DNA from 2 places in the Geobacillus stearothermophilus ATCC 12980 genome. Region 1 is predicted to be linked to the other one. Evidence: riboswitches for the same ligand, from Rfam matches in the RefSeq annotation. Region 1 holds a riboswitch; the other holds the start of a gene.

Evidence for each region. A riboswitch is a leader RNA that binds a small molecule or an ion and turns the genes downstream of it on or off. The one in region 1 is predicted to bind cobalamin.
Region 2: it holds a riboswitch for cobalamin, as region 1 does, so the genes downstream of both, QSJ10_RS04065 (ribonucleoside-diphosphate reductase subunit alpha) here and QSJ10_RS07945 ((2Fe-2S) ferredoxin domain-containing protein) in region 1, are expected to answer to the same signal.

The regions. Positions count from the first base shown of each region.
Region 1 covers NZ_CP128494.1:1,463,037-1,471,016, reverse strand. The annotation lists tRNA gene QSJ10_RS07955 (tRNA-Gln) at 1-44, shown strand, start outside; gene rraA (ribonuclease E activity regulator RraA) at 283-768, shown strand; cobalamin riboswitch at 829-1,022, shown strand; gene QSJ10_RS07945 ((2Fe-2S) ferredoxin domain-containing protein) at 1,208-1,606, shown strand; gene QSJ10_RS07940 (energy-coupling factor ABC transporter permease) at 1,634-2,350, shown strand; gene QSJ10_RS07935 (energy-coupling factor ABC transporter substrate-binding protein) at 2,355-2,648, shown strand; gene QSJ10_RS07930 (energy-coupling factor transporter transmembrane component T family protein) at 2,632-3,357, shown strand; gene QSJ10_RS07925 (energy-coupling factor ABC transporter ATP-binding protein) at 3,354-4,193, shown strand; gene cobJ (precorrin-3B C(17)-methyltransferase) at 4,215-5,996, shown strand; gene QSJ10_RS07915 (sirohydrochlorin chelatase) at 6,034-6,858, shown strand; gene cobK (precorrin-6A reductase) at 6,881-7,657, shown strand; gene QSJ10_RS07905 (precorrin-8X methylmutase) at 7,714-7,980, shown strand, end outside.
Region 2 covers NZ_CP128494.1:746,775-754,754, forward strand. The annotation lists gene QSJ10_RS04055 (IS66-like element ISBst12 family transposase) at 1-156, opposite strand, end outside; partial or broken gene asnB (asparagine synthase (glutamine-hydrolyzing)) at 315-2,223, shown strand; cobalamin riboswitch at 2,425-2,620, shown strand; gene QSJ10_RS04065 (ribonucleoside-diphosphate reductase subunit alpha) at 2,751-5,033, shown strand; partial or broken gene QSJ10_RS04070 (ribonucleotide-diphosphate reductase subunit beta) at 5,108-6,147, shown strand; gene QSJ10_RS04075 (hypothetical protein) at 6,348-6,500, shown strand; partial or broken gene QSJ10_RS04080 (gamma-glutamylcyclotransferase family protein) at 6,532-6,648, shown strand; gene QSJ10_RS04085 (gamma-glutamylcyclotransferase family protein) at 6,709-7,194, shown strand; gene QSJ10_RS04090 (HD domain-containing protein) at 7,479-7,980, opposite strand, start outside.

The sequences.
Region 1 (7,980 bases):
GACTTTGACTCCGTGATGCGCTGGTTCGAATCCAGCTAGCCCAGCTGAATCGCCGGACGGGGTCCGCACGTCCCGGCGGCCAAAACGGCTTCCGCCATGTTGTGCGGGGCCGTTTTTTCGTTCGCCGGAAAGCGGGGACGAGAACATCTTTTTATCGTTTTCAGCGGCCCCGCAAGGACACGCATCCGATGCCCGAGCAGAAGCAGCGCCGCAAAAAAATGTGGTGTCGGCAGGATTTTGACGAATGGTGGCGAATGAAAAAAAACGAAAGGGGAGAGGATCATGAAAACAGCTGATTTATGCGATCAATGTTTAGATGAGTTGCAAGTGTGCGAACTTTCGTTTCAATCGTACGGCGGAAAACGGATGTTTTCCGGGCCGATCGCGACGGTCGACGTGTTTGAGGACAACGTCCTTGTCCGTGAAGCGCTCGAGACGGTGCTGCCGGGGACGGTGCTCGTGGTCGATGGAAAAGGCTCGCGCCGCGTGGCGCTATTAGGCGACCGGTTGGCGCAAATCGCCTGCGACCGGGGGCTTGCCGGCGTCATCATCCACGGCTGCATTCGCGATTCGGCGGAAATCGGCCGCATGCCGCTTGGGGTCATGGCGATCGGCACGTGCCCAGTGAAAAGCAAAAAAGAAGGAAAAGGCGTCCGCGACGTTGTGCTCGAGTTCGGCGGCGTCCGCTGGGAGCCGGGCGCATACGTGTACGCCGATGCCGACGGCGTTGTCGTCGCCCGCGAAGATTGGTCGGCAAAAAACGGTTGACGGCAACGCATTGGTTGTACTACGATGAAAACGGATGCTTGTTCCATGACAGCGCATATATGGCGGTAAGACAAACAAGGTGCCTAAGCCTGCTCTAGGGTTTGGGTGAAAAGGGAAGCCCGGTGAAAATCCGGCACGGTGCCCGCCACTGTGATGGGGAGCTTTGCGGCAACAAGTCACTGAAGGATGCTTCGGGAAGACGCCGTCAAGCGATGATCCTAAGTCAGGAGACCTGCCTTGTTTGGATCGGACGGATGCCTACGGGACTATAGGCAGACGTGCGGGAGAATGATGGCTGCATTGGGCCTGTTTGGGCCGTTTACGGCTTTCGTATACATTTTTCTGCACCTCTGCTGTAGAGGTGCTTTTTCTTTTGCCGAAAACCTGCCCGTCTGTCTGCGTCTAAATTCTATCATTCTAGCCAAAAAGGGGGGATTCGGTGGCGACATGGGATTTGCGGGGAATGAAGCATCATGTGCTCATTTGCAACGGAGGGACGTGCCTCCGCCATGGCGGGGATGATGTGACAACGGCGGTGCGCGAGGAGATCGCCCGTCTCGGGCTTGACGACGCTGTCCATACAACAAGGACGCGCTGCAACGGACGATGCCAAGACGCGTGCGTGATGATCGTCTATCCGCAAGGCGTCTGGTATCGACAGATAACGCCGGAGCGGGCGAAGGAGGTTGTGCGCGCTCATTTGGGTGAGGGGGTTCCGATGCGGGAGTGGGCGACGTATGAATACGAAGGCGAATTGGTGTTGACGCCAGCCGGCGAACGGGAGGCGCCAAGCGGAAAACGGAAAACGGAACATGCTGCGAAAGGAGTGAAGGGATAAATGAAGAGAGCGGTTCGATGGAGCAAAATGGCGGCTTTGTTCGTTTCCTATTTTTTGTTGACGAATGAAAATGAAGCGTATGCCATGCACATTATGGAAGGATTTTTGCCTGTCAAATGGGCGCTGTTTTGGTGGCTGTTGTTTTTGCCGTTCTTTGTGTTCGGATTGCGGCGGCTTGTGCATACGCTGAAGCAGCACCCCGAACATAAGCTTCTGATGGCGTTAGCTGGCGCGTTTACATTTGTATTGTCGGCGTTGAAAATTCCATCCGTCACCGGCAGCAGCTCGCATCCGACCGGGATCGGCTTCGGCTCGGTTTTGTTTGGACCATGGGTGATGGTGGTGATCGGCACAGTCGTTCTTCTCTTTCAAGCGCTGCTTCTTGCCCACGGAGGAGTGACGACGCTTGGGGCCAATGCGATGTCGATGGCGATCGTCGGCCCGTTCGTCGCGTACGGAGTGTATCAACTGTGCCGAAAAGGGGCGGTATCCAATCGAGCGGCTTTGTTTCTTGCCGCTTGTTTGTCTGATTTGGCTACATATGTCATGACGTCCCTGCAGCTTGCCCTGGCGTTTCCGTCTCCTGATGGGGGAGTCACCGCCTCGTTTTTGAAATTCGCCGGCATTTTTGCCATTACTCAAGTGCCGTTGGCGGTGACGGAAGGCATCATAACGGTAATCGTCTGGAACTGGCTTTCCTCCTATCAAGCTTCTCCGCTGTTCCAAAAGGAAAAGGAGGCGTAATGCGATGAAGAAAAATGGCTTGCTCGTGTTGCTGGCTGCTTTGCTTGTCATCATTCCTCTTTGGTGGGCGCGCGGATCGGAATTCGGTGGAACGGACGATCAGGCGGAAAAAGCCATTCAAACGCTCAACCCGCATTATCGGCCGTGGTTTGAGTCGATCTTCACCCCTCCAGGCGGCGAAGTCGAAACGCTTCTGTTCTCGCTGCAAGCCGCGCTTGGCGCCGGCGTGATCGGCTACGTCGTCGGGTTGTACAAAGGGCGTTCGGAGCGGAAAAACAGCCATGATTCGCGAGTTTGACCGTTGGGCGTATGACAACCGGCTGCGGGCATGGCGGGCGGAGTGGAAGCTGATCGTGGCGTTTGTTATGCTTGCCGTTGTCATGATGGGCGGCTGGCGCGAACAATGGCTTGTGCTCATCGGAATGGCGTATTGGATTGTCGCTCGTGCACGAGTGCCGTTTTCCGTGTATGGAAAAGCGATGCTCGCCGCCTCCGTTTTTTTAGGGCTCAGCCTGCTGACGCTCGTTGTGTCCGTGTCGGTTCCTTTTCAAATAACTTTCATCGACAGCCAGCTGCAACCGGCTGCAAAGCTCGCCGTCCGCTCCCTTGCCGCCTGGTCGTGCTTGTTTTTCCTTCTCATTACGACGCCGGCGCCGGACTTGATTGCGGTGCTGAGGCGAATGCGGCTGCCGGCGGCGCTCGTGGAACTTTGCTTTCTTATGTATCGCTTTATCTTTTTGCTCGAGCAGGCGGCCGCAGAGCTGATGCTGGCGTTGCGGGCCCGCAGCGGGGGAACGCATTGGCGGCATGGCGGGATGCTGATGTACCAACTATGGATGAAAACGTGGCAGTCGTATGAAGCGTTCAGCCGTTCGCTTGCGGCGCGTGGAGGCGTCGCGTCGGCTGGGCATACGCATCAGCGGGAAAAAGCGCATGTGCCTCTTGTCGATGTTGCGGCCGGCATCATCATGGCCTTGCTGCTTGGGTGGGCATGGCGGAAAGGGTGAAAACGTTGCTGCTGCGAATGGAACGAGTGAAATACGCTTATCAAGCAGAACGGTACGTGCTGAATGGGATTGATTGGGAAATTCCAGAGCGAAAAAAATGCGCCTTGATCGGGCCAAACGGCTGCGGCAAAACGACGTTGTTTCTTCATTTGAACGGGCTGCTGCGGGCGCAGGAAGGAGCGGTGTATTGGAAAGGGCGCAACATGTATGAACGCGGCGCTGATTGGACGCAATGGCGGCGTGAAGTCGGCATCGTCTTTCAAAACCCGGAGCATCAAATCCTCGCCCCGCTCGTGCGTGATGAATTGGCGATCAGCTTAGTCCATGCCGGAATCGATCGAGAAAAAATGAGGGAGGCGCTTGCCGCGATTACGGCGGAATACCACCTTCAATCTTGGCTGGACCGCCCGACCCATCAATTCAGTCTCGGACAGAAAAAATGGCTGACGCTCTGCTGTACGATGGCGGCCAAGCCGGACTTGCTCGTATTGGACGAACCGACCGCCTATTTGGATCAGCATCAGACAAAGCAGTTTCTCAAACAAATTGACGCCATTCACCAGGCGGGGACGACTGTGTTGATCGCCACCCATGACATGGATTTCGTCTGGCAGTGGGCGGATGTCGTCGCAGTCATGCACGAAGGACGGATCGTGATGCAAGGGGCGCCCGAAGACGTATTCGCCGACCGCCAGCGGCTGTTGGACATTCGCTTGGATGTTCCGCTGTTCGTGCGGCTTTGGCAAGCATGGCGGCCAGAGGAAAAGATCGTCCCCGATGTGTTGCGCCGTGAAAGGGACATGAGCGGCGAATGGAGTGTGAAAAATGGGTGCTAGTCGGCAAAAGGAGGGATCATGATGAGCGGCAAATTGCTCATTGTCGGCTTCGGCCCGGGAAGCGTCGACCATATGACGAAACGGGCTCGGGAAGCGATTGAAGAAAGCGACGTCATCATCGGCTACAAAACGTACATCGAACTTGTGCGCGATCTCATTGCTGGAAAAGAGATCATTAGCACGGGCATGACCGAAGAAGTGAGCCGCGCCCAAGCGGCGGTGAAGTGGGCCGAGCGCGGCAAAACGGTTGCCGTCATCTCCAGCGGCGACGCCGGGTTGTACGGCATGGCGGGGCTCGTGTATGAAGTGTTGATCGAAAAAGGGTGGACGAAAGCGAGTCCGATTGAAGTCGAAGTCATCCCCGGCATTTCCGCGATTCATTCGTGCGCGGCGCTGCTTGGCGCCCCGATTATGCACGATGCCTGTACGATCAGTTTGAGCGATCATTTGACGCCGTGGGAGCTGATTGAAAAGCGGATTGACGCCGCGGCGGCGGCCGATTTTGTCATCGCGCTGTACAACCCGAAAAGCGGGCGGCGCACTCGGCAGATTGTGGAGGCGCAGCGCATCCTGCTTCGCCACCGGTCTCCGGAGACCCCGGTCGGTCTGGTAAAAAGCGCGTATCGCGAGCGTCAGCATATCGTCCTCACCGACTTGGCGCATATGCTGGACCATGAAATCGGCATGTTGACGACGGTCATTATCGGCAACTCGACGACTTTTGTTTACGATGGGCTCATGATCACGCCGCGCGGCTACCAGCGCAAATACCAGTTGACTGCCGCCGTCCAGCCGCTCAAGCCGCATGAGCGGCTGCGCAAAGAGGCGGAGCCATGGGCGCTCGACCAGACGAAGCCGCTGAGAGAGCCGGACGAAGAAAACGGAGAAGCGTTTCGGCCGTTTGCCGCGGCTGCCTCCGCTTTCGGGGACGAGAAAGACCGCGGTTTGGCCGCCGTAGCGGTTTTGCCGCCAGCTGTGGACGCGGCCGCGAAGGAAGCTGGATTGGCGCCGGCAGCTTCCGCTTTTCCGCTGCCGGAGGAGCCATTCGTCCAAACGGAAAACCGGCCGTCATCCGCTCTGTTGCATCGGGTGAGAGAGACAGCGGAGGACGCGCTTGCAGCATTGGAAAGAAGAACGACAAAGAAGGCGTCCGCCGTGCTGTTCGAAGCGGCAGTGAGCCCAGGGGTGGCCAACAAGCAGTTTACTCCGGAGCAGCTCATCGCGCTTGCCGAAGCGGTCGGACCGGACGGGAAAATGACGTACACGCCGGATCATTATATCAAAATCGAGCGGGTGACAGAGGATCCAAAAGGGCTTGTCGATCGGCTCGCTGCTGTCGGACTGATGGTGATGCCGGTTGGTGATGTGCTGACGGTGAAGGCATGCGACTTTTGCGATGGAGAGAAAAAAGACGCGATTCCATACGCGGAGGAATTGGCGCGGCGATTTGGGGGCATGGCGCTGCCGAAAGAGTTGAAGCTTGGCATCAACGGCTGCGGCATGGCATGCTACGGCGCGGTGCACGAAGACATCGGGCTTGTGTACCGGAAAGGGAAATTTGATTTGTTTTTGGGCGGGAAAACGGTCGGCCGCAACGCCCATCCCGGCCAGCTCGTCGCGGAAGGCATCCCGCCGGAAGAGATGGTGGCCATTGTGGCGGACATCATTGAACAGTACAAAGAACATGCTTACCCGAACGAACGATTTCATAAGTTTTTTGCCCGCGTGAAACAAATCGGCCGCTTTTCGTACGAGGAGGCCAAGACGGCGGCGAATATCGAAACGCCGGCATGCAGTGAGTAACCTCGGATGGAGCGATATAAAAGAGAGGAGAGCGAATATGAGAGCCATTTTGTTTGTCGGCCATGGAAGCCGCGACCCGGAAGGAAATGAGCAAGTACAGCAGTTTGTCGACCGCCTGCGGCCGCGTCTTTCTGCTTCTTTCCATGTTGAAACGAGTTTTCTAGAGTTTGGCCGTCCGTCGATCAGCGAAGGGATCGCGCGGTGCGTTGAGGCCGGAGCGGCGGAAGTGGCGGTCATTCCGCTCATTTTATTGCCGGCTGGGCATTCGAAGCTGCACATCCCGGCGGAAATCGATGAGGCGAAAGCGCGCTATCCGCACATCATGTTTCGATATGGACGGCCGATCGGCGTCCATGAGCAGACATTTGCTATTTTGCGCGAACGATTGCAAGAAATCGGCGAGCGGCCGGAGCAGCCAGACGACGGCACAGCGGTCATTTTGCTCGGCCGCGGCGGGAGCGACCCGGACGCGAACAGCGACTTGTATAAAATCGCCCGCTTGTTTTGGGAACAAACGGGCTATGCGCTCATCGAGCCGGCGTTTATGGGGGTGACGACGCCGTCGCTTGATGACGCCGTCCGCCGCTGTCTCATGCTTGGGGCGAAGCGGATCGTCGTTTTGCCGTATTTTTTGTTCACCGGTGTGCTCATCAAGCGGCTTGAACAGCAAGTGGCGCAATACCGCCTCGATCACCCGCACGTCTCATTTGCGCTGGCCGATTATGTCGGTTTTCATCCGAAACTGATCGATATCGTGCTTGACCGCCTGCAAGAAGTGCTCGATCAAACGGTGGCGATGAATTGCGACATCTGTCAATACCGGCTGCACGTTTCTCACCATCATCATCACCATCATCACTAAAAAACAAAAAGGGGGAGCGCTGATGATTTTGATGTTGGCAGGGACGAGCGATGCCCGCGAATTGGCGGTGATGATCCAACAAGCTGGCTATTCGGTCACGGCGACGGTCGTCACCGATCACGCGGCCGAACAGCTTCGGTCATCCGGCATTCGCGCCTATGTCGGCCGCTTGGATGCGTCCCAGCTTGCCGATTTGGCCAAAGCCGAGGGAGCCAAAGCGATTGTCGATGCGAGCCATCCATTTGCGGAGGAGGCGTCGAAAAACGCCATGCAAGCGTCGGCCGCTGCCGAATTGCCGTACATCCGCTATGAGCGGCAGGCGTCTTCGCTTTCATCCGAGAAGGTGACATTTGTCGATAGCTATGAAGAAGCCGCCGAGCTGGCGGCGGAAAAAGGCGGCGTCGTGATGCTGACGACCGGCAGCAAAACGCTCGACATTTTCGCCGCGAGGCTCATCGGTCGCCCGGACGTCAAGGTGATTGCGCGGATGCTGCCGCGGAAAGACAATCTCGACAAATGCGAGCGGCTCGGGTTTTCCCAAGAGCAGATCGTCATGATGCAAGGGCCGTTTACGAAAGAGCTCGATCGGGCGCTATACCGCCATTTTGGCGTCACGGTCGTCGTCACGAAAGAAAGCGGCAAAGTCGGGTTGGTCGATGAGAAAATCGCTGCCGCCGAGGAGCTCGGCATTGATGTCATCGTCATCCGCCGCCCACGGTTGTCATACGGCATCGTGCATCACGATTTTGCCGGCGTGCTCGAGGCGTTGAAGCAGCATGCGCCGCTTCCGGCCGTGTAAAGAATGGGATTCTAGTGGCCGCTCATGCAAGCGATCATGAAGAAAGGAGAATTGTCATGGACTTCCATACAACATTTCGTCCGGCGACGGTGCAGCCGGAACAAATTGAAGCGCGCAGCTTTCAAATCATTGATGAAGAGATCGGCGAGCATTCATTTACAGAAGAACAATACCGAATCGTTCAGCGCGTCATCCATACATCGGCTGATTTTGAGCTGGGCAAAAGCCTCATTTTCCACCCGGATTCGATCCGCTCAGGCATTGATGCCATTCGCAGCGGCAAGCTCGTCGTCGCCGATGTGCAAATGGTGCAAGCCGGCGTC
Region 2 (7,980 bases), 720 kb from region 1:
ACGGTACTTCAGTTGTTCATTTTCTTTGCGTAGCTGTTTGTTTTCGTGACGCAAATGTTCATTTTCTTGAATGAGTTGATGAATGAGCTGTTTTTGTTGTTGAACTTTGCCGATTAAGCTCTCAACTGTAAATACAGCTTGTTGTACCGTCAACATGCGATTCACCTCCTTGTCTATCAATATTCACATCATAGACAAGGAAAGAAGAAAATATTCAGCTCACTTTATGATGTGGCTGAATAGTTACTAAACAAAAAGGTTTTTGGTGTTGTTTTTGGATTCTTCTTAGCAAAGTGGGGGGGACAATCATCGCCATGTGCGGTTTTATTGGCTGTATTCATGATCGCCCAAGAGCGATTGAGCAAACATGGAAAACAACGTTGGTGGAGATGAACCGCCTGATTACCCATCGCGGCCCCGACGATGAGGGGTATTTTTTTGATGACTACGTGAGTTTTGGTTTTCGGCGTTTGAGCATCATCGATCTGGAGGCGGGACATCAGCCGCTGTCTTATGAAAACGATCGATATTGGATCATTTTTAACGGGGAAATTTACAACTATCTTGAATTGCGGGAAGAGCTGGCGGCGAAAGGATATTCGTTTGCGACGCATTCGGATACCGAGGTGATTGTCGCCCTTTACAGCGCCGAAAAAGAAAAAGCGGTCGAAAAGCTGCGCGGGATGTTTGCGTTTGTCATTTGGGACAAGCAAGAGAAAACGGTGTTTGCGGCGCGCGATCCGTTCGGCATTAAGCCGTTTTTTTTATGCGGAGCAAGGAGACCGCACGTTTTTCGCTTCGGAAAAGAAAAGCATCTTGCTGGCCCTCGGACAGGAATCGCCAAACGGTGATTCCCTGCAGCATTATTTAACATTCCAATATGTCCCTGAGCCGCTGACGATGTCGGCCGGCATTTACAAGCTGGAGCCGGGGCATTATCTCAAGAAAAAAGTCGGAAAACCGCTCACCATTCATCGTTATTGGAAGGCATCCTTCGAGCCCATTCGCCAATCGGAAGAGGAGCTTGTAAAGAAAATCCGCGATGCGCTGTTTGATTCGGTCAACGTCCATATGCGCAGCGATGTGCCGGTCGGTGCGTTTTTGTCGGGAGGCATTGATTCATCGTTCATCGTCGCCATCGCGAAACAATTCCATCCGCACCTGAAGACATTTTCCGTCGGGTTTGAGCGGGAAGGGTTCAGTGAAATCGATGTCGCAAAAGAAACCGCAGAGAAGCTTGGGGTAGACAACATTAGCTATGTCATCTCACCGCAGGAGTATATGGAAGAGCTGCCGAAAATTATGTGGCATATGGACGATCCGCTTGCCGATCCTGCGGCGGTGCCGCTTTATTTTGTCGCTCGTGAGGCGAGAAAGCATGTCACGGTTGTGCTTTCCGGCGAGGGGGCGGACGAGCTGTTCGGCGGTTACAACATTTACCGCGAACCAGAGTCGTTGCGGCTGTTTGCGCGCATGCCAAACATCGTAAAAGCGGTGTTGCGGGTGATCGCGAAGATGCTTCCGGACGGGATGAAAGGAAAAAGCTTTTTGGAGCGCGGAACGACGCCGCTTGAAGAACGGTATGTCGGCAATGCGAAAATCTATAGCGAAAAGGAAAAAGCGGCGTTGCTCAAAACGTACCGAGGAGGGTGCGAATATACGGCGGTGACGGCTCCGTTTTACCGCGAAACGCTTCATGACCCACCCGTCAACCGGATGCAGTATATTGATCTTCATACATGGCTAAGGGGCGATATTTTAGTCAAAGCGGACAAAATGACGATGGCCCATTCGCTTGAGCTGCGCGTTCCCTTTTTAGACAAAAAGGTATTTGAGGTTGCTAGGCAAATCGCCCCTGACATGAAAACCGCCAACGGCACAACGAAATATATTTTACGTAAAGCCGCCGAAGGCATCGTACCGGATCATGTGTTAAACCGGAAAAAATTAGGGTTTCCCGTGCCGATTCGCCACTGGCTGAAAAACGAAATGTATGACTGGGCGAGACAGCTCATCAACGAAAGCGAAACTGATCATCTGTTCCATAAGGACGTGCTCTATCGGCTGCTGGATGAACATGCCCGCCACAAGGCGGATCATAGCCGCAAGCTGTGGACGGTCTTGGCGTTTATGGTTTGGCATCAAGTCTATGTGGAAAAGAAGTACGATTTTGCTCCATCCGTACAAAACGAGAAGCGGCCAGCGTCTGTTTTGGAGGCGTAGCAGGGAAACGACAGGGCGTTCTAAGGGCGACACCTAGAACGCCTTTTTCGATGGTGCGGACAGTTTCCTTGCCTTTGGCGAAGCGAAAGAGAAAATTTGCTTTCTCCCGCTCTTGCAATTTTCCCAGTTTTGGTATATGCTTGTTCCATCAGGATGCTAAACTACTATATATTGGTTTTGAGGTCTTTTTTTACAACTACATATTGTTCTGCTAAGCAACGGTGTCCATCAGGACTTAATAGGGAATCCGGTGCGAATCCGGAACTGCCCCCGCAACTGTATGTGCGGACGAAATGGGATGGCCACTGGCGGCAAGAGCCATTCGGCGCGCCGCTGGGAAGGCCCCAAAGTAGGACGATGCACGAGTCAGGAGACCTGCCTTGCTTGGAACGTTTCATGTTCTTCGGGGTGTGAGAAGATGAAACGATAGGGGAAAAGAACAAGGAGTTCGTCTGCCTTTTTTCGTCTGTCGTTTCATCCGCTCGCCTGCCCGAGCGGATTTTTTTATGGAAGGAGAGAAGAAACGAATGACCACATTGACGAAAACGATCATCCTCGATGATCAAGGGAAGTCGGTTTCGTTTTCACGTGAAGAGTTTGTGTCGCTGATTGGGCAAGCCGCGGCTGGATTCGGCCGTCTGTCGCTTGATGAATACGTCGAGCGTGTTTGGCAGCTTCTTAGCCGAAAGGAGTCCGTCACGGTAGAACAGCTGCACCAAACGGCTATTTTGGAAGGACTTTCTTACATTGATGAAGAGGAGCCGGACTGGACGTTTGTGTGCGCCCGGCTGTATTTGCGGCAATTGTACCGCGAGGCGGCACGGCAGCGCGGGTACGAGGAACGCGAGCGGTATGGCGATTTCTACTCGCTGCTTGTTGCGCTGACGGAACAAGGGGTGTACAGTCCGTTCTTGCTTGAACGTTATACGAAAGAAGAAGTCGACGCCATCGGTGCATTTCTTGATCCGGAGAAGGACAAGCTGTTTACGTACATTGGGCTGCGCACGCTCGCGGACCGGTATTTGGCCCGCGATTATGAGCGGCGGTTGTATGAATTGCCGCAGGAGCGGTTTTTGGTCATTGCCATGACGCTCATGGCGAATGAACCGCAAAAGCGGCGCCTTGCGCTCGTGAAGGAAGCGTATTGGGCGTTAAGCAACTTATACATGACCGTGGCGACGCCGACGCTTGCCAACGCTGGGAAGTCGTACGGCCAGCTCTCAAGCTGCTTTGTCGATACGGTCGATGACAGCTTGCAAGGAATTTATGACAGCAACACCGACATCGCCAATTTGTCGAAATCGGGCGGCGGCATCGGCGTCTATTTAGGCAAAATCCGGTCGCGCGGCAGCGACATCAAAGGATTCAAAGGGGTCTCCTCCGGCGTCATCCCGTGGATGAAGCAGTTGAACAATACAGCGGTGAGCGTCGATCAGTTGGGACAGCGAAAAGGAGCCATTTCCGTCTATTTGGATGTATGGCATAAAGACATTTTTGCGTTTCTCGATGCGCGGCTCAACAACGGCGACGAACGGCTGCGGACGCATGATTTGTTCACCGGCGTGTGCATCCCTGATTTGTTCATGGAGCAAGTCGAACAGCGCGGCGACTGGTACTTGTTTGATCCGCATGAAGTGCGGAAGGTGATGGGGTTTAGCTTGGAAGATTTTTATGATGAGGAAAAAGGGCGCGGGAGTTTCCGCGAGAAATATTGGCAATGCGTCAACGAACCAAGGCTGTCGAAAGAAAAAGTGCCGGCGATCGACGTGATGAAAAGCATTATGCGCAGCCAGCTCGAGTCGGGGACGCCGTTTATGTTTTACCGCGATGAAGTGAACCGGCAAAACCCGAACCGCCATCTCGGGATGATCTACTGCAGCAACCTTTGCACGGAAATCGCGCAAAACCAAAGCCCGACAGTGACGAAGCGGCAATATGTGAAAGACGGGACGATCATCATTGAGAAAATCCCAGGCGATTTTGTCGTCTGCAACTTATCGTCGATCAACTTGGCGCGGGCGGTGACCGACGGCGTTTTGGCGCGGCTGATCCCGATTCAAATGCGGATGCTCGATAATGTCATTGATTTAAACAATATCCCTGTGCTGCAAGCCGGCCTGACGAACGAAAAATACCGCGCTGTCGGGCTTGGAACCTTTGGCTGGCATCATTTGTTGGCGTTAAAAGGCATTCGCTGGGAGTCGGACGAAGCGGTCCGCTATGCCGACGAGCTGTATGAAACGATCGCGTATTTGGCGATTCAAGCGAGCATGGAGCTCGCCAAAGAGAAAGGGAGCTACCCGGCGTTTCCGGGGTCGGACTGGCAGACAGGCGCTTATTTTGAGCGGCGCGGCTACGAAAGCCACGGTGAATTGGATTGGGATCGGCTGAAGCAAGACGTGGCCCGCTATGGGATGCGAAACGGCTATGTGATGGCGGTGGCGCCGAACGCCTCGACGTCGATCATCGCCGGCAGTACAGCGAGCATTGACCCGATTTTCTTAAAAGTGTACGCCGAGGAAAAGAAAGATTATAAGATTCCCGTTACGGTGCCGGATTTAAACGAACAGACGACATGGTATTACAAATCGGCGTACCATATCGACCAGCGCTGGAGCATCAAGCAAAACGCCGCCCGCCAGCGCCATGTCGACCAAGCCATCTCCTTTAACTTCTACGTCGTGAACACGATTAAGGCAAAAGAGCTGCTCGATTTGCATTTGACGGCGTGGAAATCGGGGCTGAAAACGACGTATTACGTGCGTTCGACATCGGGGACGATCGACGAGTGCGATTCTTGCGCGAGCTGACGGTCTTCCCCCAGACGTTGCCGATTCCGGGGAAAGATTCACGCCGAAGCTTAGCTGAAAGGGAGGAATGGATCATGACAATCAGCTTAGTCAAACGGCCGATTATGGATCCAGAGGCGCCGAACCGTTCGACGGGCATTATCAACGGCCGCTGCTCGAATGTGTTGAACTGGGACGATATCGCCTACCCATGGGCGTATGCGAAATATAAGCGAATGCTCGCCAACTTTTGGACGCCGTTTGAAATCAATATGGCCCAAGATGTGAAGCAGTTTCCGCAGCTGACCGCCCGCGAGCAGGATGCGTTTTTGAAAATCATTGGACTCTTGGCGCTGCTTGACAGCATCCAAACCGACTACGCCGGACGTGTCGCTGATTACATTACGGACCCGAGCATCAATGCGCTCATGATCATGCTCGCCCAGCAGGAAGTCATTCACAACCATTCCTATTCGTACGTGCTCTCGAGCCTTGTGCCGAAAGCAAAGCAGATGAAGTATTCGACTTTTGGCGAAACGAACCGACGCTACGCAAGCGGAACGATTTTGTGACGAACGGCTACAAGGCGTTTGCCGAAGAGCCGAACGTGGAGAACTTGCTGCGGTCGATCGTCTTTGACGTTATTTTAGAAGGATTGTTTTTCTACTCGGGGTTCGCCTTTTTCTACAACCTCGCGCGCCAGCAAAAAATGGTGGCGACGAGCACGATGATCAATTACATCAACCGTGACGAGCACATTCATGTTGATTTGTTTACAAAAATTTTCAAGGAAGTGTTGAACGAATACCCAGAGTATCGGACGCCGGAGCTTGCCGATTTCGTCCGGAACACGTTTATGAAAGCGGCAGAGCTGGAAATCGAATGGGCTCGGGAAATCATTGGGAATGACATCGATGGCATCGACTTGGCTGATTTGGAAGCGTACATTAAGTTTTACGCCAACGTCCGCGCCCACCAGCTCGGATTTGACCGCCCGTTTGACGGCTACCGGACGAACCCGCTCCGCTGGATTAAAGCGTATGAAGAAGTTGACCTTGGCAAATCAGACTTCTTCGAGCAAAAACCACGCCAGTATACGAAAGTACAAGTCGATAATGGGTTTGATGAGCTGTAAGGAAACCCGCGTTGGGGCATCGTCCAACGCGGTTTTTTGCCGGAAAACATGATTAACGGAGGGATTCTCGCTGCATTATACAATGGGGAAGAGAAAAGGAAAAGAGATGTTGCGGTTTGTTGTCGGACGGTAGGCTTGGGCGCCTTACCTTGGTATAATGAGAAAAAACTTGCTTTTGAATGCGAAAGGGGACGGGAGAAGTGGGGAAAAAACAGGAAATCGAACGGCTGCGCGAGCAATTGAATCAGTGGCTCGTGGAAGAGGAGCACGACAATGACGAGGTATGGCTGAAGAGGGGGGGAAGCGATTTTTCAACGTTTCGCTCAGCTGGGTTCAAGCGCCATCGCCTATAACCAGCTTGGCGACCCGGAAACGTCGCTTGCCATACTTGACCAGCTTGAAGGGTATCACGGCCCGGGACAGCCTAACCATTATGAACGGATCACCGTGACCGCCATAGATGCTGATGGCGAGAAGTACACGTGTTACACGTACGTGTACCCATCAGAACGAAAAGAGTGGCTTGAGCAACACGCCAAACAAGTTTTTGGAGGTGATTGGATGGTGTTTCTCCATTCCAAAGATGAAGTGATGTACTTTGCCTATGGCTCTTGCATGAGCGAACGCGATTTTCGCTGCACTGTCCCGCATTTTGAGGTGATGGGCCGAGCGGTGCTTGACGATCACCGGTTGGCGTTCACCCGGTATTCCCGCGGTCGGCAAGGAGGGGTCGCAGATATCGTCCCTTCTCCGGGCGACCGGGTCGAAGGCGTGCTGTACAAAATTCCGGCGCGCTATGTGACGGAACTTGATTGGCGCGAGGGCGTCCCAGCCGGCGTGTACCGTCGTGAATACGTCGATGTGCAGTGTAAGGGACAGCTTGTTTCCGCCCTCACGTACGTTGTCGTCGAGAAACAGTTGGATGAAATCGCGCCAAGCGAATCGTACGCTTCGATTATTCTTGATGAAGGGGCATCTCTTTTAAGCACGCATTACACCGAGCGGGTGCGGCGTCATATTGAACATTTACGGAGAAGAGAGCGGTAAGTGCAGGAAAACGGTGCGTTGCGGCGGTGCTCCAAGGCTTGCCGTTTTTTTTTTGGGAAGAACGGCGGCGGGCGTTTTGGCGGGACAGATGGTGCCAAGTAGTCTTAAAGCGTGAGTGGACGATGAGGATATAAGAGGGCATTCGATGGTGTGTATCGTTCTGTGTCGCTGGCGCGCGAGCAGCCCACCTGATGAAAGGGTGAGCTGTTTCCGTTCAGAGCATACATTGTTCGTGGCGATGTTTCGCGTCTGTTCAAGGGGAATGGCGACATCAAGGCAAGCGGTCAAACAATATCCCCGAGTCGCTCTTTTCCGTGCTGACGGCTGACGAGTTCGTCGAGCTGGCGGATTTTTTTCCACGCTAAGTCGTCGCTGATCGTTCGATAATGGTGGCGGCCGCCGGGCTCCTCGTCGGCTTCGTCGGCCCATTTGACGATGGCTTGAAGCGGCGTTCGTTTCCATTCTCCTTCTGGAAGGTAGGAATCGGTATGAAGCAAAATCGCCAGGGCAATTTCCTTAGCGTTTTGCGGATGTTCGCCAAGGCGGATCAGCAGCTTATGGGCGCGCTCGGCCCCTTTGATGGCATGGATGTCGTTTTGCCGGTATTGTTCGTAGTCCCAACGGCCGTTTTTGTACCATGTGTAATGGCCGATATCATGAAGCAGTGCCGCTTTTGTCGCCAAGTCGACGTTCACTCCGTGGCGGAGGGCAAGGTGGTAGGCATGGTACGCCGCGGTGATGGCGTGGGCGAGGCCGGATCGTTTTAAATATTTTTGCGCAATCGGA